2 regions of the Jeotgalibaca ciconiae genome follow, and region 2 is predicted to be linked to the other one. Evidence: a T-box and tRNA genes for the amino acid it is inferred to sense, from the RefSeq annotation. Region 2 holds a T-box; the other holds one or more tRNA genes.
What was found. The T-box of region 2 lies ahead of leuS (leucine--tRNA ligase). A T-box ahead of a tRNA ligase gene usually reads a tRNA of that ligase, here a tRNA-Leu.
Positions count from the first base shown of each region.

Region 1: it encodes a tRNA-Leu, which carries the amino acid that the T-box ahead of leuS (leucine--tRNA ligase) is inferred to sense. The anticodon was not compared.

Region 1 is NZ_CP034465.1:140,768-148,582, reverse strand. Features, by position in the region: gene EJN90_RS00750 (metallophosphoesterase) at 1-404, shown strand, start outside; gene EJN90_RS00745 (Tex family protein) at 433-2,607, shown strand; gene EJN90_RS00740 (DUF421 domain-containing protein) at 2,654-3,322, opposite strand; gene EJN90_RS00735 (type 1 glutamine amidotransferase domain-containing protein) at 3,463-3,981, shown strand; gene EJN90_RS00730 (SprT family protein) at 4,076-4,531, shown strand; tRNA gene EJN90_RS00725 (tRNA-Leu) at 4,644-4,726, opposite strand; gene thiT (energy-coupled thiamine transporter ThiT) at 4,967-5,542, opposite strand; TPP riboswitch at 5,609-5,712, opposite strand; gene EJN90_RS00715 (hypothetical protein) at 5,781-6,098, opposite strand; gene EJN90_RS00710 (NAD-dependent epimerase/dehydratase family protein) at 6,179-6,970, opposite strand; gene EJN90_RS00705 (threonine/serine exporter family protein) at 7,134-7,815, shown strand, end outside.
Region 2 is NZ_CP034465.1:2,850,870-2,858,684, forward strand. Features, by position in the region: gene EJN90_RS13245 (LysM peptidoglycan-binding domain-containing protein) at 303-1,541, shown strand; gene leuS (leucine--tRNA ligase) at 1,736-4,150, opposite strand; T-box leader at 4,379-4,583, opposite strand; gene EJN90_RS13255 (LysM peptidoglycan-binding domain-containing protein) at 4,630-6,876, opposite strand; gene EJN90_RS13260 (tRNA (mnm(5)s(2)U34)-methyltransferase) at 7,060-7,626, shown strand; gene EJN90_RS13265 (sugar phosphate isomerase/epimerase family protein) at 7,715-7,815, opposite strand, start outside.

The DNA of each region.
Region 1 (7,815 bases), 240 kb from region 2:
AACAGATCCAAGAAAAAGCCCCGTGGTTAAAGTCGTTTTTAACAAACTTACCCAATTATTATGAATGGTATGCTTATCTTTTTGTACACGCGGGAGTTAATTTGACCAAAGAAAGTTGGTTAAATACTTCTTCATATGACTTTATTTGGATACGAGAGCCATTTCATAATGGAAGAAATCGAACTGGAAAAACAATTATCTTTGGTCATACACCGACAAATCTCCTGCACGGTGATATGAAGAATTTTCAAATTTGGGAAGATGACAATAAAATTGGCATCGATGGTGGAGCTGTTTTTGGAGGAATTCTTCATGGTCTTGTTTTCGATAAAAATGGAATGATTCATCACTATGGAGTACAAAAAAAGAATGACAAAGAGGTAATCACTAAAACTTATCAATAGTTTTAGATTGAAAGGAAGTTGTAGTCAGATGTCAGATATTACAAGTGAAACAGTTACGCTTTTATTAAGAAAGGAACTGTCACAGTACAAACCCAAACAAATAGATGCAGTATTAGGTTTATTGGAAGAAGGGAATACCGTACCTTTTATTGCACGGTATCGAAAAGAGATGACAGGTTCTTTAGATGAAGTTCAAATACGTGAAATTGAGGAACGGAATCAATACATTTTAAATTTAGAAACGAGAAAAGAAGAAGTGATTCGTTCAATTGAATCACAAGATAAATTAACACCAGATTTACAAAAAGAAATACGCGCTGCTCAAAAGATGCAGCAAGTGGAAGATTTATATCGCCCCTATAAACAGAAGAAACGGACAAAAGCTGCAATTGCTCGTGAAAAAGGACTGGAGCCTTTTGCAAAATGGTTGTTATCTTTCCCATTGGAAGGTTCTGTAGAGGAAAAAGCACAAGAATTCTTGTCAGAAGAGATGGAAATTCAGACAATAGAAGAGGTCCTACAAGGAGCTCATGAGATTATTGCAGAGTTTGTGGGAGATGAACCAGAATTCCGCGAAAAAATCCGTTCATTTACAAGGAAATTTGGAACCATTATTAGTACTGTGAAGAATCAAGAAAAAGATGAAAAAAGCGTTTATGAAATGTATTATGATTTTTCACAACCTGTAAAATCAATTCAACCTCACAGAATGTTAGCTATTAATCGTGGTGAAAAAACAGGTATTTTAAAAGTAGTTCTAGATGTCGACGTTAAAAAAATCTACGACTTCTTAAATAAGAATATGATTCAATCAAATGATAGTATAGCCACTGCTTATGTTAAACAAGCAACCGTAGATAGCTATGATCGTTTTATTGGTCCGGCTATTGAACGAGAAATTCGCAATGAACTCACGGAGGTTGCTGAAGAACAAGCAATTAATGTGTTTGGTGAAAATCTGCGTAATTTATTACTACAACCACCTATGAAAGGGAAAGTTGTGATGGGCTTTGACCCGGCTTACCGAACAGGCTGTAAATTAGCCATTGTAGATGAAACAGGGAAAGTACTTGCCAAAGATGTTATTTATCCACACAAACCTGCTTCAAGCAGTAAAAGGGAAGCTGCGGCTCCGCAATTACGAAAATTAATTGAAGACTATCAAGTAGAAATGGTCGCAATTGGAAACGGGACAGCAAGCCGAGAGTCGGAATTATTTGTTTCAGAACAAATCAAACAGCTGGAGCGCACGGTTTATTATGTAATTGTAAATGAGGCAGGAGCCTCTGTTTATTCAGCGAGCGACATTGCACGTCAAGAATTTCCTGATTTCCAGGTAGAAGAAAGAAGTGCGGTAAGCATCGCAAGACGTCTGCAAGATCCTTTAGCTGAATTGGTTAAGATTGATCCGAAATCGGTTGGAGTAGGGCAATACCAACATGACGTATCTCAAAAGCGTTTGACAGAACGACTCGATTTTGTAGTGGAAACAGCAGTAAACCAAGTAGGAGTAAATTTAAATACAGCAAGTGCACCCTTGCTGCAACATATATCTGGTCTAAACAAAACCATCGCGACAAATATTGTTTTATTTAGAGAAGAAAATGGAGCGTTCACTGGACGACCGCAATTGAAAAAAGTTCCTCGTTTGGGACCAAAAGCTTTCCAACAAGCAGCAGGATTCTTACGGATTATTGATGCAAAAAATATCTTAGATAATACCGATATTCATCCAGAGACTTATAAAGAAGCAAAACAAGTATTGGAATTAGCAGGATTAGGGTTAAAAGATGTTGGAACAGATAGAGCTCGCGAAGAGTTAGCTAATTTAAATAAATCATTCATTATGCAAGAAACTGGCTTAGGAAGAGAAACTCTCCAAGATATCATTGAAGGTTTAACCAAACCTGGTAGAGATTTACGTGAAGAGATTGCCCAACCGATTTTGCGACAAGATGTATTGTCGATGGAAGATTTAAAAGAAGGAATGGAATTAGAAGGAACAGTTCGGAATGTAGTAGATTTTGGAGCATTCGTTGACATTGGGGTAAAACAAGATGGCCTCGTTCATATTTCCAAATTAAGTAATAAATTTGTAAAACACCCATCAGATGTTGTGGGTGTAGGAGACATTGTTAAAGTTTGGATTGAAAGTGTTGATTTAAATAAAGGGCGTATTGCGTTAACAATGTTACCAGAGTAGAAAAGAAAGCTTCTCTTTGATTGAAAATAGAGAGAAGCTTTCTTTTTTAGCCGTCAATTTCATATTGCTCTTCAATGGAGTCTTCATATGTTTTTATATAAAATCCCTCTTCATTAGACCATTCTGCATAAACGATATCTTCAGTGGAAAGGTGATTTAATTTAGCGATTTCTTCATATAGCCATTTTATGTCTTTCCCGATGCTTATAAGTGTCTTTTTTTCAATAACACCTTCGTCAATCAGCAAGTAACTGAAGATAGGGTGTTGTTCATCTTTTTTCATGACTGAAACTTGTCCATTGATTTCCATGACCGCATATTGTACTTCTTTTAAAGAGAAACAATTTTGCGTTCGCAACATACTTCGTAATTGTTCCATTTCAATGTGGTTATCTTTTATTTCTTTCATATTCAATTCGCCATTGAAAATGAGCACGGAAGAGCGACCCTTCATTTTTCTGGTTAGGGAGTCTCTTCTTTGTAGAAGTGATTCCACTATATAAATAATGACTCCCCACACAAGAAATGCAAAGAGCATATGAAGAGCATGGATCTGATCATCGTAGATAGATTCTTCTACAATTCCTCCAAGAACAAAGGAGTAGATAATATCAAAGGGGGTTATTTCTGAAAGAGCTTTTTTGCCAATAGCTCGCATGACAATCATTAATGCAAAAAAACCGATAATTAACTTACTTGCGATACCAATAAACATAGCATTCCCTACCTTTCTCTATTAATTTAATTGTAAATTAAGATAAGAAGAAAAGCGAAGAAAATGGGGAAATCGTTTTATTTGGTCTCGATTTTATCTTTTGTTACACTATAAGTAGCAAATGAAAGGAGAAATCGTTAATGAGTAAAAAAATTGCAGTGTTACTTACTGATTTATTTGAAGATTCAGAATACACATCTCCTGCAGAAGAGTTGAAAAAAGCTGGCCATGAGTTAGTTACAATCGAAAAAGAAGCTGGAAATGTTGTAAAAGGAAAACAAGGTGATGCAGAAGTTACCATTGACAAAGGAATTGACGATACGAAACCGGAAGAATATGACGCACTCTTAATTCCTGGTGGGTTTTCACCGGACAAACTAAGGGCGGACGATCGCTTTCTAGAATTTGTACGACACTTTGATCAAGAGAAAAAACCTATCTTTACCATTTGTCACGGACCGCAGCTAATGATTAATGCAAAAATAGTTGAAGGGAAGAAAATGACATCTGTTAAGCAAGTCGGTATTGATTTAATAAATGCCGGTGCGAAATGGGAAGACAGCGAGCTTGTTATAGATGAAAGTGGTTTGATAACAAGTAGAACACCTGATGACTTGCCAGTTTTTAATAAAGCGATTGTAGAAGCGTTAGAAAAATAAACGTTAAGAAACTAAGAATCTTCAGCCATTTAAATGTGGTTGAAGATTCTTAGTTTGTTTGCTAAATTAAATGGAACAAGAAAGGGGAATATATGTGAACCAAAAAGAATTACAATCTTTGGTAGAAGATATTTCTTTAGAATTCTTCGAACAATCGTTTAACCATACAGCTTCTTTCAATAGACGCCTTCGTACAACTGGCGGAAGATATTTATTACAAACCCATCATTTGGAATTTAATCCACGAGTACTTCTCCAATATGGAATGGAAGAACTGATTGCTGTTATTAAACATGAACTATGTCATTATCATCTTCATATTATGGGGAAAGGTTACCGCCATCGTGACGGAGATTTTAAAGAATTATTGGCGAGAACAGGCGGCGCCCGCTATGTAAAAAACCTTCAAAATGAATCTGAAATACAAAAGAACAAAGTATATCTTTGTAAAAATTGCCAGCAAAAATACATAAGAAAAAGAAAGATTGATACAAAGAGGTATGTGTGTGGAAAATGTAAAGGAAAGCTGGGGCTGATTGGCAATGAATGAAAATGATGACTAGTCGGAAGAAAATACGATAAAATATAAGGAAATCACTTAGGAAAGTGGATAAAAAAAAGAGCCTCTCAAAAAGAGAAGTTCTAAAAATTTGTTATACCAATGCGGCCAAGAGGACTTGAACCTCCACGGGGTTGCCCCCACCAGCCCCTCAAGCTGGCGCGTCTGCCATTCCGCCATGACCGCGCAACAACTACTTTAGTATAGAACTGGAAATGATTTCTGTCAATACCGCTCAGCGAATATAAAGAATATTATAGCAGTTGTTTCCGATTTGAAAAAATCTGTTGATTTTCGAGGCTGTTTTTTAGAAAAGTTAGGATAAAAACACTACCAAGAATGGGAAATTGACAATGCCAAGATGTAAAAAAATAAGGATCTCAAACTAATTTATAGTTGAGAGTCCTTATTTTTATTTACGAGCAATCAATACCCAAGTTTTTTATTTATCGATGTATAAAGCTGTGGAGTTGTTCGGTAAATAATTACTAGGACGACGATTGTAAAGATTCCGGTAGCAAGAGCACTAGCTCCGTTCAGTACAATGGAGTAGAACCATGCACTCCACCCTTCAGGAGCGTATTGACCCCAGAAATAGTATCCGGCAATCGTGTGCCAAAAATAACGAGCAATTACTCCTACAATGGAAGCTATTGTAATGTACACAACAGAAAGACCCCAGTTCTTTTCTTTAATAGCAACTTGGGTTTTATTTGCCCATAAACCAGCAAAACCAGAAAAGCCAAAAGCAACAAAGTATTCAATGAATCCTTGAAGAGGGGTAAGGATGTCCGCATTTCCTACAAAGATATGCAAAACTCCCCATAGAAAGCTAGCCACGAGCCCAGGGCCAAATCCTCGACGTAAGCTGTATAAAATTAAAACAGGCTGGCCAACTGTTATAGAAAAACTTGGCCCTATATCCAACGGAACAAATGATAATGCCGTCGCCAACGCTGCCATAATGGTACCTTCAATCCAGATGTTTAAATTTTTTGACATAAAAAAATCTCCTCCTTTATTGTAGAATGGAACAGACCTACTACAAAGGAGAAGAATACATTACGTGTTCTTTACTCACACAATCCCTACGCTCGTATTAACGAAGTCAGGTTCGAAGGGTTAGAATTTTCATTCAGTCTCAGCCAGTAAAGGCACCCCTTTGTGATAAGTGTTCTATTCAGTTACCAATACTTTAGCATAAGCGGTTTCTCAATGCAACACTTTGAAGCAATCTGTATCAGTTTTTTTTGCTGGTTTCTTGATTTGGAGCTAGTTCAGCTTCGAATTTTTTCTTTCGTGCTGTATTTAAAATGGAATCAATCATACCCCCAATTAAAATACCTATTCCAAATCCGAGCGCCATATTATCTAAGAAATATCCAATCAGCATTCCGACGAACATTCCGATTATGGTGAAAAGAAAAGTATTTTCATAAGTTGCTTCTTGTTCCTCTTGCGAGATGATTTCCTTTTCCTTCCCTAAAGAATCATAAAGTTTCGGAGCTTTCACTTGTATATTTTTCCGTTGTATTTGCCTTCCTTTACGTTTTGCCATGTAAATGTAGTCCTTTCTTTGTAAGAATTCACATTTATCATAGCAGGAATATCATTTTTTGTGAATCTTTGTAAAAGGGATTATTTTTTAGGATCCACTTCAATATCATCCTCTTCATGAAAATCGTATTCGCCGTCTCCTTGCATTTCAAATGCATCATCTTGAGGAGAATAACCGATATCAAAATAGGCTTGGGAAATATCCATGCGAGGGAATCGGTTGTTCGAAACGCCATTAACAAGTAAAAATGGTTGTTTCAAGTCTGCTGTCAAACAACAATCAATCAGATGACACATATCCCGTTTAGATAAATGAGTCGCTAGCCCGTCTGCATCAGCAGTTCCTGGAGTGATGTCGCTGTCGAATCCGCCAATACGAATGCCGATAAATTCCTGCCCATACTTGTAAGAATGATAGCTTGCAAGAGCCTCCATGTAGACTTTTGAAACGCCATATAAGTCAGCTGGGTGAGGATAATCGGTTGTTTTCACTTGAACATTGGGAGGATACCCTCCAATAGCATGAACCGAGCTCGCGAAAATGACTCTCTTTACAGATGTATCTTCTTTAACAGCTTCTTTGAAAATATTGTGGGGAACTTTATAATTTAAATCTAAAAGTGAACCATAGAAGTCAGCATCAGGACGGGGATCGCCAGCTAAATGAATAACATAGTCGATTCCCTCGAATAATCCGTTTACATTTTCAGGATCAGTTAAATCAATTTCTTTTATCTCAGTTCCTTCTTTTAAAAAATCAAAAAAATCAGAAAAATCTACATCCACTAATGTGAGGGAATGATTTTTCTTTAAATGTTCTGTTAAGACTGTTCCTATATTTCCAGAAGCACCCGTAATTAAAATGTTTGACATATTGAACCCTCCTTATATTTTTCACTTAAAGTAAAGGTATGCTTCTTTTTAATAAAAGTCAAAAGATAACATTTGGGAATAATCGAATGAAACTAAGGAAAGTAATGTTAGAATACGCTATACTGAAAATGAAAAGAAACAGACCATGAAAGGAGATGATTCGATGCCTGAAATGGATTATGAATTATATATGGACACTGCTGTACTTGCAGGGAAAATCATGCTAGAAAGCAACGCAGAAACCTATCGAGTTGAAGAGACCGTCACTCGGATTTTGAAAAAAACAAATTTAGAGATGATTGATGCAATCGCGATTACGACGGGACTGATTGCAACGTTGGATAGTCCGAATATGGATGCCATTACAGTTGTGAAACGTATATCGAACCGTACCACAAATCTGAATAAGATAACGAAAGTTAATGATGTTTCTCGAAGGTTTACTGAAGGGATTATTACGATACAAGAAGCCTATTCATTCTTACAGAATATCGATGAAATTCAATACGATGCTTTTCGAAAAAACTTGGCGATATTTAGCTTTATTCAGATGATTTTAATTATGTATGGTGGGAAATGGATTGATTTTATCTTTCTTTTACCTATATCTGCCACAGTGACTCTTATTACTCATTATGGGAGACGATGGATGGTCAGACCATTTATTTTAGATATGGTGGCTAGTTTTATTATTGCTTTGTTAACGAGTTTTATTACAAAAGTTGTTCCATTGGGGTTACAAGGTGACTTGCTGATTGTTTCAGCGATTATGCCGCTGCTTCCTGGTACCGCTATGACAAATGGAGTCCGAGATATTTTTAAAGGAGATTATATGTCGGGAGGGG
Region 2 (7,815 bases):
TTTTACCAAACTATTAAATGATTTCAATACAATGAATATTTGTGCTGCTTTTCCATTATAGCCTTCCTAAACAATTATTTCCATCTACTCAAAATGACACATAAGACATTAAAATGTTCATTATCGTTAAGGTTATGGTATAATAACAGTAGAATAACGGTCATCTATTTACCCTTCCGCCTCGTTTATCATCTTCTACCATCATACCTAGTCCTCTGTTGAACGAATATTTTTCTTTCTTGACATCTTATCGTCAACTTCAAGATCACACATGATGTTTTCTTAAAGAAAGAGGGATTAAAATGAATAACAGAGCTAAAAGAATGCGGAGAGCCTTCTTTTCTATTTTCCTGTCATTCCTTATGACGTTCCTTCTAATTGCACCAAGCGTTCATGCGGCTTCTTCTCAATTTATTATCAAAGGCAGTACTTCCGAAAAAATTGTTGCTTTAACATTTGATGATGGTTCAGATGGAACAAACTTTAATAAAATCTTAGATATTCTCACCAAGAATAATGTGAAAGCTACTTTCTTTTTAACAGGTGCAGGAGCAAATAACCATCCTCAAATAATTAAAAAAGCAGTCTCTTCCGGACATGATATTGGAAATCATTCTTTCGATCATCCGGATTTCACTACAATATCTACTTCTGAAATGACTAGCCAACTTTCCCGGACTGAGACTATCGTGAAGAATTTGACTAATAAAAGCACAAAACCATTTTTTAGAGCACCATATGGGGCAACCAATGCTTCTACACTAAGTACCGTAGGAAATGCTGGCTATACCTATACACTGCATTGGACGATTGATTCCATCGATTGGACCGGCAACAGTTCCACAGATATTACCAATCGTGTTCTCAATAATATTGTGCCTGGTTCTATTATTTTAATGCATACAGGTGCAGGTGCAAGTGGAACCCCATCAGCTTTAGAAAAAATTATTCCTTCCTTAAAGAATATGGGCTATCGTTTCGTTACAATTTCTCAATTGTTAGGTATCACTGGTAACCCAACATTACCGAACACAGGGCAAGCTACTTACACAGTACGTAGCGGCGATACACTTTATGCCATTGCCCTTCGTTTTAATTCGACTGTGCAACAATTGACTCAATTGAACAGTATCACAAATCCAAATCTGATTCGGGTCGGTCAAGTTCTAAAAGTTCCAGGTGGTTCTACTCCGACTACCCCAACTGCTCCTACAGCACCTACCACTACTTACACGGTAAAAAGCGGCGACACTCTCTATGCCATTGCCCTTCGTTATAACACTACCGTACAAAAGCTTGTTCAATTAAATAACATCGCCAATTCGAATCTCATCCGGGTTGGTCAAGTTCTCAAAATATCTAACAGTGGTGGTGGTAACTCTTCAACTCCACCTGCAACAACCACTTATACAGTAAAAAGTGGTGACACCCTATACGCCATTGCATTGCGCTACAATACCACTGTTCAACAACTCGTTTCTTGGAATAAAATCAGTAATCCAAATCTCATTCGCGTAGGACAACAATTACGAGTACGCTAAGAAAAGCGGACAAGTCCGCCTTGGCCTATGAAAAAATAGGAAATTTGACCCTGAATGAGCAGCGAAGCGCGCAATGGGGCAAATTTCCTATTTTTTCACTAGGTCAGGACTTGGGAGCTAGACATTGATGGCTGAACTTATAATCCCCTAGTCTATAAAAAAGGATGGACAATTTGTCCATCCTTTTTGCCGTCTTAATTTGCGACAATATTTACAAGTTTTCCAGGTACTGCAATTACTTTACGGATTGTTTTCCCTTCGAGCTCTTCTTTAATTTTTTCATGTTCCATTGCTACTTCTGTTAATTCTTCTTTTGTTAGAGAAGCTGCAACATTTGCTCGTGCTTTTAATTTTCCATTAATCTGGAAAATAACTTCAATTTCATCTTCTATTAGTTGGCTTTCATCATATTCTGGCCAAGAAATATAACTTAGACTTTCTTTGTTGCCAAGCTTTTCCCAGATTTCTTCAGCCAAATGAGGAGCAATAGGCGCAAGTAATTGAGTAAACCCTTCTACATATTGAATTGGCAACGCATCTACTTTATTTGCTTCATTCACAAAAATCATCATTTGCGAAATAGCTGTATTAAAATGAAGTTGCTCGTAATCTTCTGTTACTTTCTTCACAGTTTGATGATAGACCTTGTTTAGTTCTCCTGTGTTGACTTTCGTAACACGATCGCGGACTTCGCCTTCATCATCGATGAAAAGACGCCATACACGGTCTAGGAAGCGTCTGCTTGCTTCAATCCCCTTTTCACTCCAAGCGGTGCTTGCATCCAAAGGTCCCATAAACATTTCATAAAGTCGCAAAGTATCTGCACCGAATTCAGCGACAATGTCATCCGGATTCACTACATTTCCTTTTGATTTAGACATTTTTTCGTTGTTCTCACCTAGAATCATTCCTTGATTAAATAATTTTTGGAAAGGTTCTTTTGTTTTGACAATACCAATGTCATAAAGGAATTTATGCCAAAAGCGTGCATAAAGCAAATGAAGAACGGCATGCTCTGCTCCTCCGATATATAAGTCGACATTTTGCCAATAATCCATCGCTTCATCACTTGCAATAGCTTCTCTGTTCTTGGGATCCATAAATCTCAAGAAGTACCAAGAACTACCTGCCCACTGAGGCATAGTGTTTGTTTCTCGTCTTCCCTTCAGACCTGTTTCAGGATCCACAACATTTACCCATTCATCGATATTGGCAAGTGGTGATTCACCCGTACCACTCGGTTGAATTTTATCCGTTTTTGGCAGATTCAGCGGTAAGTCTTTTTCTGGAACAGTGGTAGTTGTGCCGTCTTCCCAATGAATAACTGGAATTGGTTCTCCCCAATAACGCTGACGAGAAAACAGCCAGTCACGCAAGCGATAGGAAATAACTGTCTCTCCGACTCCTTTATTCTCTAACCACTCGTTAATCGTGTTAATAGCAGTAGCTTTATCCATTCCATTTAGGAAATCTGAGTTGATATGAGCTCCATCTCCCGTATATGCTTCTTCTTCAACGTTTCCACCTTCTAAAACCGGAACGATTTCTAGTCCAAATTTAGATGCGAATTCATAATCACGTGTATCATGAGCAGGTACCGCCATAATTGAGCCGGTTCCGTAGGTTGAAAGAACATAATCCGAAATCCAAATCGGGATTTCTTTCCCATTTACAGGGTTTATGGCATAAGCACCAGTAAACACCCCTGTTTTATCTTTTGCTAGTTCTGTACGTTCTAAATCACTTTTTAGAGCAACTGAATCGATGTATGCTTCTACTTCTGCTCTTTGAGAGTCCGACATGATTTCTTGCACTAAAGGCAATTCAGGAGCCATTACTGTATAAGTTGCACCAAACAATGTATCCGGGCGCGTTGTAAATACTGTAAACTCTTTATCAGTATCCTTAATTTTAAAAGTAACGTTTGAACCTTCTGAACGACCGATCCAATTGCGTTGCATTTCTTTTATGCTATCCGGCCAATCTACTAATTCTAGATCATCCAATAGACGTTCTGCATATGCTGTAATCTTCAACATCCATTGGCGCATTGGTTTGCGATACACAGGATGTCCCCCACGTTCACTTACTCCATCTACTACTTCTTCATTAGCCAACACGGTTCCTAATGCAGGACACCAGTTAACGGAAACTTCTGCCTCATAAGCGAGACCTTTTTCATAAAGCTTTGTAAAAATCCATTGTGTCCATTTGTAATAATCAGGATCCGTTGTATTGATTTCTCTTGTCCAGTCATAACTGAAACCTAGAGATTTAATTTGGCGCTTAAAGGTTTTAATATTATGAGCGGTAAATTCTGCTGGATCATTACCAGTATCGAGTGCGTATTGTTCTGCTGGCAAACCAAATGCATCCCATCCCATGGGATGAAGGACGTTATAGCCTTGTGACCTTTTCATTCTCGCTAGAATATCAGTTGCGGTATACCCTTCAGGGTGCCCAACATGTAAGCCTTGACCCGAAGGATAGGGAAACATATCCAAAATATAATACTTTGGTTTTTCCGTGTTTTTTTCTGTTTTGAAAGTCTGGTGATGATCCCAATATTTTTGCCATTTTTTTTCAATCGTTTGATGATTGTAAGACATTTTCTTTGCTCCTTTTATAAAGATATTAAAAACGTAGAATAAGAAAAGCGGACAAGTCCGCCTTGACCTATGAAAAAATAGGAAATTTGACCCTGAATGAGCAGCGAAGCGCGCAATGGGCCAAATTTATCTTTTTTTCACTAGGTCAGGACTTGGGAGCTAGACATTGATGGCTGAACTTATAATCCCCTAGTCTATAAAAAAGCCTATAGAAATCCCTTGGGAAATCTATAGGACGATTTTATCGTGGTACCACCTATTATTTTAGAATAGCTATTCTCTTCTCATACCGCTAACGAGGTGAACCGACAATACTTACTTTATTCAGTATTGCAACTGAAAGGTGAGTTCAAGTATAGAAAACGTGCATTTCCACCAACCATGCACTCTCTAGCGAATCTTCCACTCTACTAATCCTTCTCAACGTTTTTCATTTTATTTACCGTATTCTAACAAATATATCCAATTATTTCAATAAGCTACTTTACTTTAAGCGCTTGTCCTGGATAAATTGTTGTGCTGTTAACATTATTCCATTCCATCAACTGTGTAAGACTTACCCCATTATCTTTAGCAATTGAATAAAGTGTGTCACCTTTTTGAACCTGATAAGTGTTTATTTGGACAGGCGCTTCTTTTTCTACAACAATTGCAGCTGAGCCAATTTGCAAGCTTTGTCCTACAAAAATAATATCAGAAGACAATTGGTTCCATTCCTTCATTTGGTTTACTGAAACCCCTGCTTTTGTTGCTATTTGGTATAAGGTATCTCCTTTTTGAACAGTGTACTGTTTACCATTTATAACGTTTGTTTCTTCCACGGGTTTTTCCTGTACAGGAGTCGTTTTCTTCGTATTGAGAACTTGTCCTGGGAAAATAATATCGGAAGACAGTCCGTTGATTGCTTTCAGTTCCGATATAGCTAGGCCAGTTTTCGTAGCCAGCTTATACAAAGTATCACCTGACGCTACTGTAATTGTAGTAGCAGTTGTCGTACTTGCCTGGGTGTTTGTATTTGTTTCTGTTACGGGTTTTTCCTGTACGGAAGTTGTTTTTTTCGTATTGAGAACTTGCCCTGGGAAAATATTATCAGAAGTCAAACCATTGATTGCTTTCAGTTCGGATACTGAAATACCTATTTTTGTCGCAAGCTTATACAAAGTATCGCCAGTTGCTACTGTAATAGTAGTAGCAGTTGCCGTGCTTGTTTGATTATTTGTATTTGCCAATGGCTTTTCAACCTGCACATTGGTAGATAACTTTAAAATTTGTCCAATAAAAATATTATCGGAAGATAATTTATTCCACTCTTTAACTTGATTAACCGAAACTCCAGCGTTCAGCGCGATACGATACAAGGTATCTCCTTTTTGAACGGTGTAATCTTTTCCCGTTGTAACAGGAGTTTCTGTTGCTGGTTCTTCCTCTACAGAACTTGTCTTTTTCGTATTGAGAACTTGCCCCGGGAAAATATTATCAGAAGTCAAACCGTTGATTGCTTTTAGTTCGGATACTGAGATACCTACTTTTGTGGCGATTCGATATAAGGTGTCCCCGTTGACAACTTTCACTGATTGAACAGATAAGTTATTATTGGTTTGATTCCCTGTATTTGTTTCCGGTGCTGGTTTTTCAGTTTGAGCACTTGCAGAAACCTTGATTGTTTGTCCCAGTTGAACCATATCATTTGATAAATTATTCCAGCTCTTTATTTGAGCAACTGTCACATTGTATTTCTGGCTGATAGACCACAGTGTATCGCCCGATTTTACTTGATATGTTTGATTCGCTGTTCCTGATTGGTTTGGTGTAGTGTTACCCGCTCCAGGCACTGTTTCTTGTGGAGTTGAAGTAGTACCGACAACTAATTTCATTCCAGGATAAATATTTGAGCTATTTAATTTATTCCATGTCATCAAGTCAACAACGCTTGTATCATGATTTGCTGCAATTCGATATAAAGTATCACCTGATTTAACAGTGTAGGTTTGTCCACTTGTATTGTTTGATTCTGTATTCTTATCATCCGTTTGAGCAGGCGGTGTAGACGATCCAGGTGTATCATAAGCCGTCAAGCCATGCTCTTCGATAATACGATTTAATTTAGTATTATAAGCAGTATCTGTCGCATACTTACCAGTTAGATAGGATGTCGCATCCTTATAAGTTTTCGCATTGCTTTTCCAAGCTCCGCTATAGAAGTTTGAATCCCAACTTGTTCCATTTTTCAATAATTGTGCATAATCTTCCAATGATTCTGTATAAGAAGGATATTTACGGAATTCTGCTTTTATATTGTAATATTCTTGATTTCCATTATCCTCCAAGGTGTCTTTTACCACCGATTCTCCTTCATAATTTCCTTTGATGCCAAACAAATTATAATTGGGTGCAGCAGCTAATCCACTTTGTCCCCAACCACTTTCAAGCACAGCCTGTGCCAACATTACCGATGCATATAAGTCATTTTTTGCTGCAATGCTTGATGCAGGAGCAATAATGGAATTGAGAAATGGATTATCAGAGTATTTTTTAGTTTCAGGTTGATTAGCAGAATCTTTGTCTTTTGCCATCACTTGTTGAATAGGCATAGCAATTGTTGAAACAAGGACAGAAGCACCCATTAAAGCAAACCCTTTTTTAATCTTACGGGTTGAATTCAGTATTTTCTTTTGTACATCTTTTGTTCTTTTTATGGAATGCAGCTGCTTTCTAGAGATATCCAAATATACCACTCCTATCAAAAATTAGAAAATTATCATATTAATTCCATTATAGATTGTTTTGTCAATTCGTTTACGGTTTTCTATGAATTGTTATAAAAGTAATCAAATTGTAACAAATGTATTTTCAGTTATCCACTTGCCTCCTGTATGTTATGATAATAAAAAAAATCGAGGTGTTTCTTTATGCTTAAAAATGCAGTTAGTTTTAGTCATGATTTATTAAAACAAACCATTGTACCAGGAGATTTGGTAATAGATGCTACAGTTGGTAATGGAAATGATACCATTTTGCTAGCTCAATTAACGGGCTCCAGAGGTACTGTTATCGGTTTTGATATCCAAGCATCTGCCATAGAAAAAACGAGGCAGAAATTACTGCTGACCGGTTTAGGCGAACGAGTCACTCTTCATCAAGTCGGTCATGAAAATGCAGAAAGTTATCTCCCAAAAAATAAAGAAATCGGTGCTATTATTTATAATCTGGGATATCTTCCAGGTGGAGATAAAAGTATTACAACTTTGAAAGATTCCACTATTAAAAGTATAGTAAGTCTGCTTCCACATTTGAGGATTGGAAGTCTTTTAATCATTGTAATCTATAGTGGCCATCCAGCAGGTACCGAAGAGAAAGATGCTCTTCTGCAATTTTCAGAACAATTGGATCAAAAAGAATTCTCTGTTCTTCGTTATCAATTTATCAATCAAAAAAATGAACCTCCCTTTATCATTGCAATCGAAAGAAGGAAGTGATCATTCCTCTACCCATACTAAAAAATAGAGCGGCAAAAATAAATGAAGTAGGAGATAGTCGGATGAGCCGCCTATCCCCTACTTCATTTTAGAATAATTCTGTATAACCTAATTCAACTAAATGTTCATAGGAAATTTTTAGACTTTCAAATGGATCAACTCCGTAAGTATCATCTTGCTCTACTAATA